DNA from 2 places in the Oceanobacillus alkalisoli genome. Region 1 is predicted to be linked to the other one. Evidence: riboswitches for the same ligand, from Rfam matches in the RefSeq annotation. Region 1 holds a riboswitch; the other holds the start of a gene.

Region 1 (5,805 bases):
TATACTTGGCAGTGTAGGTTCTAGCGGATACGGTCCTCCCGGAACATCCGGCAAGTTCCCACCCCATTTACATTACGGAATGTATAAAGACGACGGCTATAAAGAGTGGTCCTTTGATCCTTATCCTTATTTAAGAAGATGGGAACAGATGGCGAAAGACTAAAGAGGTTGGGGCACGAGCAAATGCTCTCCCAGCCTCTTTAGAATTAATTCGTTTTTTCCTTATTGCGGAATGCATTCCAGATACTCGCTGCTAGTCCTCCCCATAGGATGGTAATTCCAATAATCATTACAATAATCGCTGAAGCACTCATTATTTTGCCTCCCTATCATCAAAGTAGTTCTCATCGTTATTGATTTCAGTGTTTCCCTTCCACTTTGCCAAAGACAGAAGGATTCCAATTACTAGCGTTGCGGCCGCAACAACCCAGCCTCCAAAGAATATGAACGTATCCGTATATCCTTCATAATTTCCGCTCGGGTTATCAAAAAGTCTCATCAGATTTTGTTTAAATAAACCATACATCATATATCCCATTACAACTGGCGTAATCATCGTTAAACTAATCGTCCACCACGAACCGAGCCGGATATCTGATATTGGGTCGGCATGGTCTTTCAATGTTTTCAACTTTCGCAAAATCCATGCAATCAGGACAACTTCCACTAAGCCTAGTAAAGCTACACCGAATTGATTAATGAAGTAATCTACAACGTCGAGGAAGTATAAGCCGCCTTGAGAAGCGAAGAGCAGTGAAATAATCGCTGCTAGCCCTCCACCGAATAGAACAGCTTTTTTACGTGAAAAATTAAATTTATCCACCATTCCTGCAACATAGGTTTCGGTAATCGATAAGAGTGAGGTTAACCCTGCTAAAGTTAAAGAAATAAAAAACAAGAGGCCAAATAGTTCGTTCATGGCTGGAAATTCATTAATGATCGCTGGAAAAGCAACAAACGCAAGGCCAACTCCACCATCAACTACCTCGTCAATCGATACACCAGCCTGGGTAGCCATAAATCCGAGGATACCAAATACACCAATCCCAGCTAATAATTCAAATCCGGAGTTCCCAAACCCAACAATAAATGCATTATTTGTGATGTCAGCTCTTTTAGACAAATAACTAGAATAAGTGATCATAATGGCAAATGCGATGGATAAACTAAAGAAAATTTGTCCGTAAGCTGCGATCCAGACATCCGGAGAAAAGAATTGACTAAAATCAGGTTTAAAAAATGCATCCAATCCGCTTAAAGCTCCTGGCAGCGTGACGGCACGGACAACAATGATAAGAAATACAATAACAAGTGCTGGAATGAAAATTCGATTCGCCAACTCAATACCTTTACTGACTCCACGATATAACAAGAATAAGACAAGCGCCCAAACAATAAGAAGCGGAAATAATACACTTGGAACCATACTCCCTATTTGACCAGGAGTTTCAGCAAGCTTTAAATATTCACCAAATAAGAATCCTCCTGTATCATCCCCCCAGGCTAGAGATAATGAGAAATAGGAGTAAGAGATTGCCCAAGCGATGATGACAGAATAATAAGTTGAAATAATAAATGCAACAAGCACGCCCCACCAACCGATAAACTCTGCTTTCTTATTCATTCTCCGGAACGTTAACGGAGCTGAACCACGGTAGCGATGACCCATCGTGAATTCCATAATGAGAATTGGAATACCCGCAGTTAACAGAGCAAATAAATAAGGGATAAAAAATGCACCACCACCGTTTTCATATGCAACTGCCGGAAACCTCCAAATATTCCCCAAACCAATCGCCGATCCAACTGCAGCTAAAATAAAACCAGCCCTTGTTCCCCATTGTGAACGTGTTTCCATTTTTTTACCCTCCCTTATCCCCGCAAAATGTAATCATGAACATTTCGCGGTTATATTTTTAGTTTTTTCAGATATTTTATAATTTTATTATACTCCCGTCCCATCTCCTTTGTCAAAAAGTATTTTATACACTTATACATATTACGATTGCTATGGTTTTAGACATCTCGACAACAAATAAGCGTATCCTTTATCACGTGAAAAAGGATACGCTTTTTATTAAGCTTCTCTAATTGAATTCTTGCGGTGGATAATCAAGCCAATTAATACAATTGCTCCTAATGTAACGATTAATGGCAGAACGACCATATCGAGTAAACCCATGAGCAGGAATCCTAATACCGATACACCAGCAGCAAGTAATGCATACGGCAGCTGCGTTAAAACGTGATCAATATGATTTGCTCCAGCTCCAGTCGCAGACAAAATCGTTGTGTCCGATATCGGTGAACAATGGTCTCCGAACACAGCACCAGCTAGCACGGCTCCAAGTGTCGGCAGGAGTAAAGCAGGATCAATAACCATCACAACTTCTGCACCAATCGCAAGCATAATCGTAAATGTTCCCCAAGAAGTACCTGTTGCCAGTGCCATTAAGCCAGAAATAATAAAGAATAACACAGGGAGGAACATGGAATTAACATTCGCACCGTGAAGCAGCTCTGCTAAATAAGTCCCCGTTTCAAGGGATGAAATGATTGAGCCGATCATCCATGCGAGAATTAAAATATAGATCGCTGGAAGCATCGATTTCATTCCTTGAATAAAGATATTCCCAATATTCACTTTTGGAGCTTCATGCATCAAATGTAAAACAAGTGCGAGCAAAACAGCTATTGCCCCTCCAATAATGAGAGACAGATTCACATTCGTATTCGCAAACATGGAAAGAAGTGTCACACTGCCCTCTGTTGCGATTGCCCCGGTAATTAACATGGCTGATACAGTCGCTACAACAAGCACAACAATAGGTAATATCAGATGATACACCTTCCCTTTTGGATGAGCCTCAATTGTATCACCTAAGTCACCAGGGACCTTGCTATTATTTGGATCAATCAATTCGCCTGATTTCATGGCGCGCTTTTCATGTACACGCATCTGTCCAATGTCCATTTTTAAATAGGCTACAAGGAAAACGAGTAAGATTGCTGACAATGCATATAAGTTCATCGGAATTATTTTGATAAATGCTTCCATCGGCTGAATACCCGTGATACCATTTGTCGCAAAAATGGAGCCTAACAAACCAATAATAAATGCACCCCAACTTGAAATCGGCGACAGCACAGTCATTGGCGCAGCGGTTGAGTCAATCAAATAGGCTAATTTCGCACGGGATATATTTTGCCGGTCCGTTACTGGTCTTGCGATCTGTCCAACTGCTAAACTCGCAAAGTAATCATCAATAAATATAATAACACCGAGACTTCCGGTCATAATCTTTGCACCTGCACGAGTCTTCACTCGTTTTAACATCCATTCTCCAAAAGCCCGGCTACCACCTGAGCCTTGAAGGAAGGCTGTCATTATTCCTAAAAGCAATAGGAATCCAAGCAAGTATAGATTATCAATATTAAGAGCACCTTCATCAACAAATATTTCATAGAATACGAGCCATACTTCCTGCAAGGAGTCTATAATGTTAAATTCATGTATGAAAAAGGCTCCTAATACAATTCCTACTCCTAAAGAAAGCAAAATTCGTTTTGTCACAATTACTAACACTAACATAACAAGTGCAGGAATCAGAGAATAAAAAGTACCTACCATATCGTTTTTCCTCCATTAAATAAATTTCGCAGCATAGAGTACAAATTGAACGAATGGAAGGCACATATTTTACATAAAAAAACAATGACAGAAAATAACCATCATTGTTCTTCCACAATATACGTTATCCTCCTTCGATCAGTAGTTCTCCATGCAATACAACAGCATGACAGTATGCCCCTTATTCAAAGACATACCAGCAAATAATAAGTTGACGCTTATTACGCTTCGGCAAACAATCCTTTCACTAACAATCATCGTTGTCATTCTCCTGTTGGCTACTCATATTACTTGCACCTCTACCTCACCGATCAAAAAGGCGACTATTCAGTTCTGAAACTACTATACTAGATTATTCCGCGTTCTGCAAGTCACGACCTATCTCATCCCTTGGAACAGCAATCGATGGTCCGCTATTTCCTCCATAAAAATCTGGTACATCCCCGAGTATCGCCCCCCCATCAATATAAATTTCAGCAGTTACCGTTGTCACATCGGAAGTAAACGGGATAATAACTTGCACATCTGCTTCTACTGTCAAATAAAAAGAAATCCATACCCCATTAATCCCGAATTCTGTTTGTTCCCTTGTAATATCCGTTCGTACTGTTCCAATCACTTCCAAGTTAATTGGTATTCTCGGCCCGAGATTAGCTAAAACGGTGTTCCCGGTAACTTGCCCTAAAGGGATTTCCACTAAGGTAGGATCATCCAAAATGCGATCCGCCGCCCCTTCCTCAAACTCGAAAGGTTCCTCGTCCTCATGAAATATCGGATCTCCTCGATTTAAACGGTGAAAATATTCCTCCACCCGATTGGTCGCATTTCGATTTATTTCACCAATTGCCGCTGCATCCGGGGAATAGGCGGCAACATTTCCATTATTATCATATGTAATATTTGCTATATCAGAAAAGTCATAGTCCTCCGTGAAACTAACTGCACGATTAATCGCCCGGGTGGCGAACTCATTCGTCTTTTCCGTTGCAATCTCCATCAATGTCGGCTTAATTCCTTTATCAATGACCATGATGCTGACAAGAATGGATATTGCAAAGATAATCACCGTGAGCAGCAAAATAATTTGCGTTGGAGGTGAGCCAAATTTTCTAGGGATACGTCTCTTTCGCATGTAAAAACCCCCTCACATCATGCGTATGCATCAATATGAGGGGTTAGACTTGCTAATCTTATGAGATGAGAAGGAGAGCTTCTCTTCCTGTCATTCCTTCTCTCCAGCCGTATTCTTTTGAAGCATCTGTAATTTTTTCGAGTGGAGCAGCAAGTAATTGATCAATCGTCCGCACGCCTATTGCTCTCCCAGCAATCACTTCTCTTTCTCGCAGCTTCGGAATCTCATTAAAAATATCCACATCCAGCGCAGCACACATAATATAGCCGACTTCGTTTGAAACCGTGAGTAATGTCGTCTTTGGCAGTTCGACACTTACTGCTGTGAACTGCATTCCTTCAATTTCAATTGGATTAACCGTGATCATCTCCGGAGGCCTCCTTTAGTTACATAATAAAGTATGCAAAAGAAGGCTCCCCTGTCACTGGCATCAATTTCACGCTTGCGGTGTCTTATTCTTAAGCGTATCAAGTAGTAAATCCCGCAAAAACTCAGGTAAGAAATACTGTTTCATTTCAGACTTAGCAATTTCCGGGAGCAATCGCCCGAAAGTAAATGTATCAGCAGTAGCGATGCAATATGTTTTCTCTTTCTCCACGGCTGAGCCATCCTGAAACATAACCCCGGTCACCGCCTCTCTCCCGTTTGCTCTTATCGTTGTTGAAATGGATAAGCCAGAGAAAAGCATTCTGCCAATCACTTTCCCCCTGAAACCGAACCCTTTCAATTGAATCTCCATAAAATCTTTCTGCAAGGAAGCGCGGATCACTTCAATTAACTCATCTCCCCGTAGATGTACGACGACCGGATTGATTGGATGCGGGCAAATCCGATGGATATCACCATAAGTTACCATTCCTTTCGGTAATCCATCCAGTAATAACCCTGCATTTAATAAGGAAGCATCAGCGTCTGTCCATTTGCGGACCGTTTCCGTTAAGTCTTGCATCATTGGCACATCATGAAACCAATCCGTTTCAAATCCCTCTTCTAAATAGACTACCTCTTCCTCCAACACATTACCCGCTTTTGCAGCGAGTTC
Region 2 (5,805 bases), on a different contig from region 1:
ACCATGCAGAGATTATCGCTGCAAAAGGGAATTTCCATGGCCGTTCGATCAATTCCATTTCTTTATCCAATGATGCAACAGCAACGAAAAACTTTGGACCATTTGTGCCAGGGATTGTGAAAGTTGCTTTTGGAGACGTGGAAGCTATTCGTAAAGCAATTACACCGAACACCGCTGGAATTATCGTTGAACCAATTCAAGGGGAAGCAGGAATTATTATTCCACCTGAAGGTTATTTACGTGAAATCCGTAAAATTTGTGATGAGAATCATGTATTGTTTATAGCTGATGAAGTACAGACCGGCTTAGCCCGGACAGGGAAGATGTTTGCTTGCGAGTGGGAAGGTGTAGAACCGGATATTTATGTTATGGGTAAAGCACTTGGCGGTGGTGTCATGCCAGTTTCAGCGATTGCAGCCAATAAAGAAATCATGGATGTATTTACACCAGGTTCCCACGGTTCTACATTTGGTGGTAATCCACTTGCTTGTGCGGTTTCCATTGCTTCGATTGATGTCATAGAGGAAGAGGATCTCGTCACGAAATCTCTTGAGCTCGGTAAATATTTTGCCGAGGAATTACGAAAAGTAGATAATCCCGATTTAGTAGAGGTGCGGGCGCGAGGACTCTTTATCGGTGTCGAGTTTAACCATCCAGTTCGGGGATTCTGCGAGACCTTGAAAGAAGAAGGGATTCTCTGTAAGGAGACCCACGAGAATACAATTCGTTTCGCGCCGCCGTTAATAATCACTAAAAAAAACCTGGACTGGGCGCTCGAACGTATTCATAAGGTATTAAGTAAATAAAAGAACTTCAACAGGCTGGAACATAACGAATGTGTGACTGGTTATGTTCCAGTTGTTTTTTTTGAATAATCAATTGACAGAGTGATTAAAAATATGCAAATATATAGTGAAACTGCAATCGGTCGGGGGTTTTCTTCCCTACGACTTAGTTGGACGTACCTTAGGTGTTAACTCACGTTCTTTCCACCTAAACAATCTCGAAGACTCTAAAGTTTTGAGGTGGGAGTTTTACGGACGGTTACACCGGGATAAATGGAAGTATACGAGAATCATTTTTACATATTTAAATGGCAACTGGAGGATTTTCATATGAGAAATATATCAATTATCGGAATGCCGATCGATCTCGGTCAATTACGCCGCGGTGTCGATATGGGTCCTAGTGCGATTCGTTATGCCGGTATCATAGAAAGACTAGAAAACAGAGGATACACGGTTCAAGATTTAGGGGATATCCAGATTGGCAGAGAAAAACTAGAGACAGATCCGGAAACTGGCATCAGAAACTTGGAAGCAGTCTATAAAGCAAGCGAACAGTTGATGACCCAAATTGAGGAAGTCATTCAAAAAGATTCTTTTCCACTTATTTTAGGCGGTGACCATAGTATGGCTATCGGTACATTAGCAGCGGCAGCTAAATCTTATAAAAATCTTGGTCTTATCTGGTATGACGCCCATGGGGATTTGAATACTCCCGAGACGTCTCCATCCGGAAATATCCATGGTATGCCACTTGCTGCATCGTTGGGCTATGGCGAAAAAAAACTTACTGAAATTGGCGGATATTCTCCAAAAGTAAAACCAGAAAATGTTATCATCATCGGTGCGCGTGACTTAGACCCTGGTGAAAAAGAATTTATTAAAGAAAAGGGAATTAAAGTGTATACGATGCATGAGATTGATCGGGTCGGCATGTCTAGGATTATTGAGGATACGAATCAATATTTCGAAGAGCAGGAAGTGGACGGGGTGCATCTTTCTTTTGACCTCGATTCATTAGATCCATTATACGCGCCGGGTGTTGGTACCCCCGTTCCAGGAGGGGTAACATTCCGTGAGGCACATCTTGCTATGGAGATGCTTGCAGAAACTGGAAAAATTACATCTGCTGAATTTGTGGAGGTTAATCCAATTCTTGATGAACGGAATAAAACAGGAACATTGGCAGTTGACCTAATTGGATCGTTATTTGGAGAACGAATTCTGTAAAAGATGCACGGTTAGGATGCGAATCACATAAATATAGCAGTAAAGAGCTGCTGTTTACTTGTTAATTCCAATAATCTTTGTTATAGTAGTGAAAACAATTAAATATCTCTTATTTTATAAACGATAAAGTAAGGATAGAGGTTGCAGTGACCATTATTACATATGTGGAGGGTGAATGAGACCCAGTGAATCATATGGAAAGGGGGAATTGCCGAAGCAGAAGGAAGCTCATTATTTCCGGATGCTGGGTCTGTATCGAATAGGTATAGATCTGTCATATAGGCAACTATATGGGGAGCTATCAAGCGAAAGAACAATCCATCGTTCGACAAGCAATAGCGGCCCAAACCGTTATTGCTTTTTTATTTTTATGGATGGTAAAAAAGAAAGGGATGTGAAATAAATGTATTTTGGAAGATTATTAACAGCAATGGTGACACCTTTTGATGAACACGGAGAAGTAGACTATGGTAGAACGTCGAAGTTAATCGAACATTTACTTGATACAGGTACAGATGGTTTAGTTGTAGCGGGGACAACCGGTGAATCACCGACATTAACGACGACAGAAAAGGTAGAACTATTTAAATACGTAGTGAAAGAAGTAAATGGCAGAGTACCAGTTATTGCCGGAACAGGCTCGAATAATACAAGAGCTTCCATTGAACTGACGAGAGAAGTCGAATCGATTGGGCTTGATGGAATCATGCTTGTCGTACCTTATTATAATAAACCTTCTCAAGAAGGACTATACCAACATTTCAGCCAAATTGCAGCAAGCACATCTTTACCAGTTATGCTTTACAATATTCCAGGAAGATCTTCTGTCAACATGGCTCCTGAAACAATTATCCGCTTATCCCAAATTGAAAATATCGTCTCTGTAAAGGAAGCGAGCGGGGATCTTGATGCAGTATCTAAGATCATTGAAGAAACTGGAGATGACTTCAGCATATATAGTGGAGATGACGGTATGACGTTACCAATCCTCTCCATCGGCGGAACAGGCGTTGTATCTGTTGCAGCTCACGTGATTGGAAAAGATATGCATACAATGGTTCATAACTTCCTTGACGGTAATGTTACAGAAGCCGCTGGAATCCACCGTCGTATCGTACCGGTCGTAAAAGCTCTATTCCAGGCTCCAAGCCCGACACCAGTAAAAGAAGCGTTAAACGAAATCAATGTGCCGGTCGGAAGTGTCCGTCTACCGCTTATTCCGTTATCAGATGAAGAAAAAGCAAACCTCAACCAAACACTAACAAATTTTCAAGCAAACACAGTAGAAAATTAATAGAAACATAGGGTGAAGCTAAGGAGAATTTATTCTTCCTTAGCTTTCGTTTTGTTTCAATCTAACTTTTCCCTGAAATCTAATTGTAATCTTAGTATAATCTTTTTGTTACGATTAGATGTTATACTTCAACCATAGATTGCTAATTAGAAATCTATGGAAATGGGGGAAAAATGTTGAGGAAAAAGATAACAATCGTCACCCTGATAGCTTCTCTACTATTTATCCAAGGGACCTTCAACACACAAGTCCTTGCTGAAGATAAGGATAATCTGGAGGAAATCCAACAAGAAAGAAAAAAAATACATAACGATTTATCAGCACAGGAACAGAAAATTAATGAACTTTATGACGATATGGAAGCATTGAACGAGGAAGTTAGTCGGTTAGATGTCCTTCTCCAAGAGAAAGAGGCAAAAGTGGAGGAAACTACATATGAAATTGAAACAACGAAAGAAGATATTTACACCCTCCAAGAAGAAATCGACAGTCTGAACACAAGTATTGAAGAACGCTTTGATTTGCTGAAATCAAGAGCAGCATCCTACCAAAAATCAGGCGGATTAATTAATTATATTGAAGTGATCTTCGGCTCTCAAAGCTTTGGAGACTTCCTTAGCCGTGTAACTGCAGTCAACCAAGTAATGGATTCGGATGCAGCATTGATGGAGCAACTCGAAGCTGACATGAAGCTTGTTGAAGCACATCAGCATTCAACGCTTGAGAAGCTGAATGAGTTAGATCAAATGTATGAAGAACAAGAGGCAGAACGGGCATTGATAAAGCAGGAAAAAGAGCAACAAGAAACGGCTAAAGCTTCTTTAAATGATAAACGCAAGGAGCTAGTCGCTTATGTTGAACAATTAGAAGGCGAAGATACACGTTTAAAAACAATGGAAGATACAGTGAAGCAAGAAATTGCTGCAGCAGAAGCAGCAGAACGTGAGCGCCAAGAAAAGATTAAAGCAGCAGCTGCTGAGAAAGTGAAGCAGGAAGAGCAAGCCCGAGTAGCAGCAGCTAAAAAGAAAAATGTAGAGAAGAAAGAAGAACAGAAGGAAAGCGAACCGGTTCAGGTGAAAAAAGAAGAACCTGTTGCAGATAAACCAGAAGCGAAACCAACGCCAACACCAACACCGAAATCAGAACCAAGCCAACCGGATAAAAAGTCATTCACCGTAACGGCTACTGCTTATACAGCAGACTGTAACGGTTGCTCTGGTACAACAAGTACAGGAATCGACTTAAAAGCAAATCCAAATGCAAAAGTTATCGCAGTAGACCCAAGCGTCATTCCCCTCGGAAGTATCGTTCATGTAGAGGGATATGGTCATGCGATTGCCGGAGATACAGGAAGTGCAATTCGGGGAAATAAAATAGATGTGTTTGTTCCAACGAAAAAACAAGCAACAAGCTGGGGCGTACGCACGGTGAAAGTAACGATTCAGTAAATAAAAAGGTCGGCATCTAATGTGCCGACCTTTTTTAAGTTTTACTTTACAATTTTTCACCACAGTTCGAACAGAAGTTTGCTCCATCTGTTTTCTGACCGCAATTCGGACAGAAGTTAGGTTTACTTGAATTGCTGGAAGACTCGTTCTGTGCTGCTCGTTGACTTTGTTGCTGCTGTGGCTGTTGTTGTTGATTTTGCTCGGGTTGATTCATTTGTTTCATATTTTTCATCATTTCATTTGCAACGTTCATGCCCATCATCATCCCAGCCATGTCGGATGCGGTCCCACCACTTTTTACTTTACCTGATGCGATACCGTCCGTCATTTCAATTTGTTGATATTTCGCGACGTCACCGACCATGCCTTGGGAAGCAGCTTTCGTAATCATATCCTGAATCTCTTTTGGATAGTTGAAGCTATTTACATTAAATCCGGTTATGGAAAGTCCTAAATCATAGACTTCCATATCAAGGTCTTCTTGGATACCCTGCGAGATTTCAAATGAATTTGCTTGCAGGTTGAACATATCCTTCCCTTCACGAGCAATCCATTTCATTAAGAGTTGATCAAGCACGGTAGTAATCCGAATCTTCACGTCTTCCACGAGATACCGTTTCTTCACACCAGCTACATTTTCAATCAAACGGACATAATCATTTACTTTAAAATTAAATGTCCCGTTCGCTCGGATGGGAATACCCCCTGGTAAAGCTGGGGAGGGTGAAGGAATGTTAATTGCATTTTTCGTTCCCCATTTTACGGTGAACTGCTTCGTGTTAACAAAGAGAACTTCAACACGGAGTCCAGTATTAAAGCCGAATTTAAAACCTTTTAATGTCGATAAGAAAGGAATGATTTCTGATTCAATATTATACTCACCATCGTCTTCAAAAATCCCTTCAATTTTTCCGTTACTAAAGAAGATTGCATCTTGACCAGGTTGAATCATCAGGCGACTGCCTCGTTTAATCTCCCGGTTCGGCCATTTCCAAAAAATCATATCATCTCTAAATTCTTGCCATTCCACCACATCTGCTAATTGATT

Evidence for each region. Region 1 has a riboswitch for lysine ahead of L3V42_RS09780 (Na+/H+ antiporter NhaC family protein). Riboswitches for the same ligand answer to the same signal wherever they lie in the genome.
Region 2: linked by a shared signal. The riboswitch ahead of dapA (4-hydroxy-tetrahydrodipicolinate synthase) and the one ahead of L3V42_RS09780 (Na+/H+ antiporter NhaC family protein) in region 1 are both predicted to bind lysine.

Annotation. Positions count from the first base shown of each region.
Region 1 covers NZ_JAKNRA010000006.1:88,034-93,838, forward strand. Annotated here, with positions in the region: gene L3V42_RS09765 (M23 family metallopeptidase) at 1-163, shown strand, start outside; gene L3V42_RS09770 (methionine/alanine import family NSS transporter small subunit) at 207-314, opposite strand; gene L3V42_RS09775 (sodium-dependent transporter) at 314-1,858, opposite strand; gene L3V42_RS09780 (Na+/H+ antiporter NhaC family protein) at 2,078-3,631, opposite strand; lysine riboswitch at 3,766-3,941, opposite strand; gene yunB (sporulation protein YunB) at 3,984-4,763, opposite strand; gene L3V42_RS09790 (YunC family protein) at 4,822-5,130, opposite strand; gene L3V42_RS09795 (bifunctional metallophosphatase/5'-nucleotidase) at 5,200-5,805, opposite strand, start outside.
Region 2 covers NZ_JAKNRA010000022.1:10,596-16,400, forward strand. Annotated here, with positions in the region: gene L3V42_RS17085 (ornithine--oxo-acid transaminase) at 1-806, shown strand, start outside; gene rocF (arginase) at 1,116-2,015, shown strand; lysine riboswitch at 2,143-2,324, shown strand; gene dapA (4-hydroxy-tetrahydrodipicolinate synthase) at 2,419-3,309, shown strand; gene L3V42_RS18415 (3D domain-containing protein) at 3,486-4,757, shown strand; gene L3V42_RS17105 (SPFH domain-containing protein) at 4,804-5,805, opposite strand, start outside.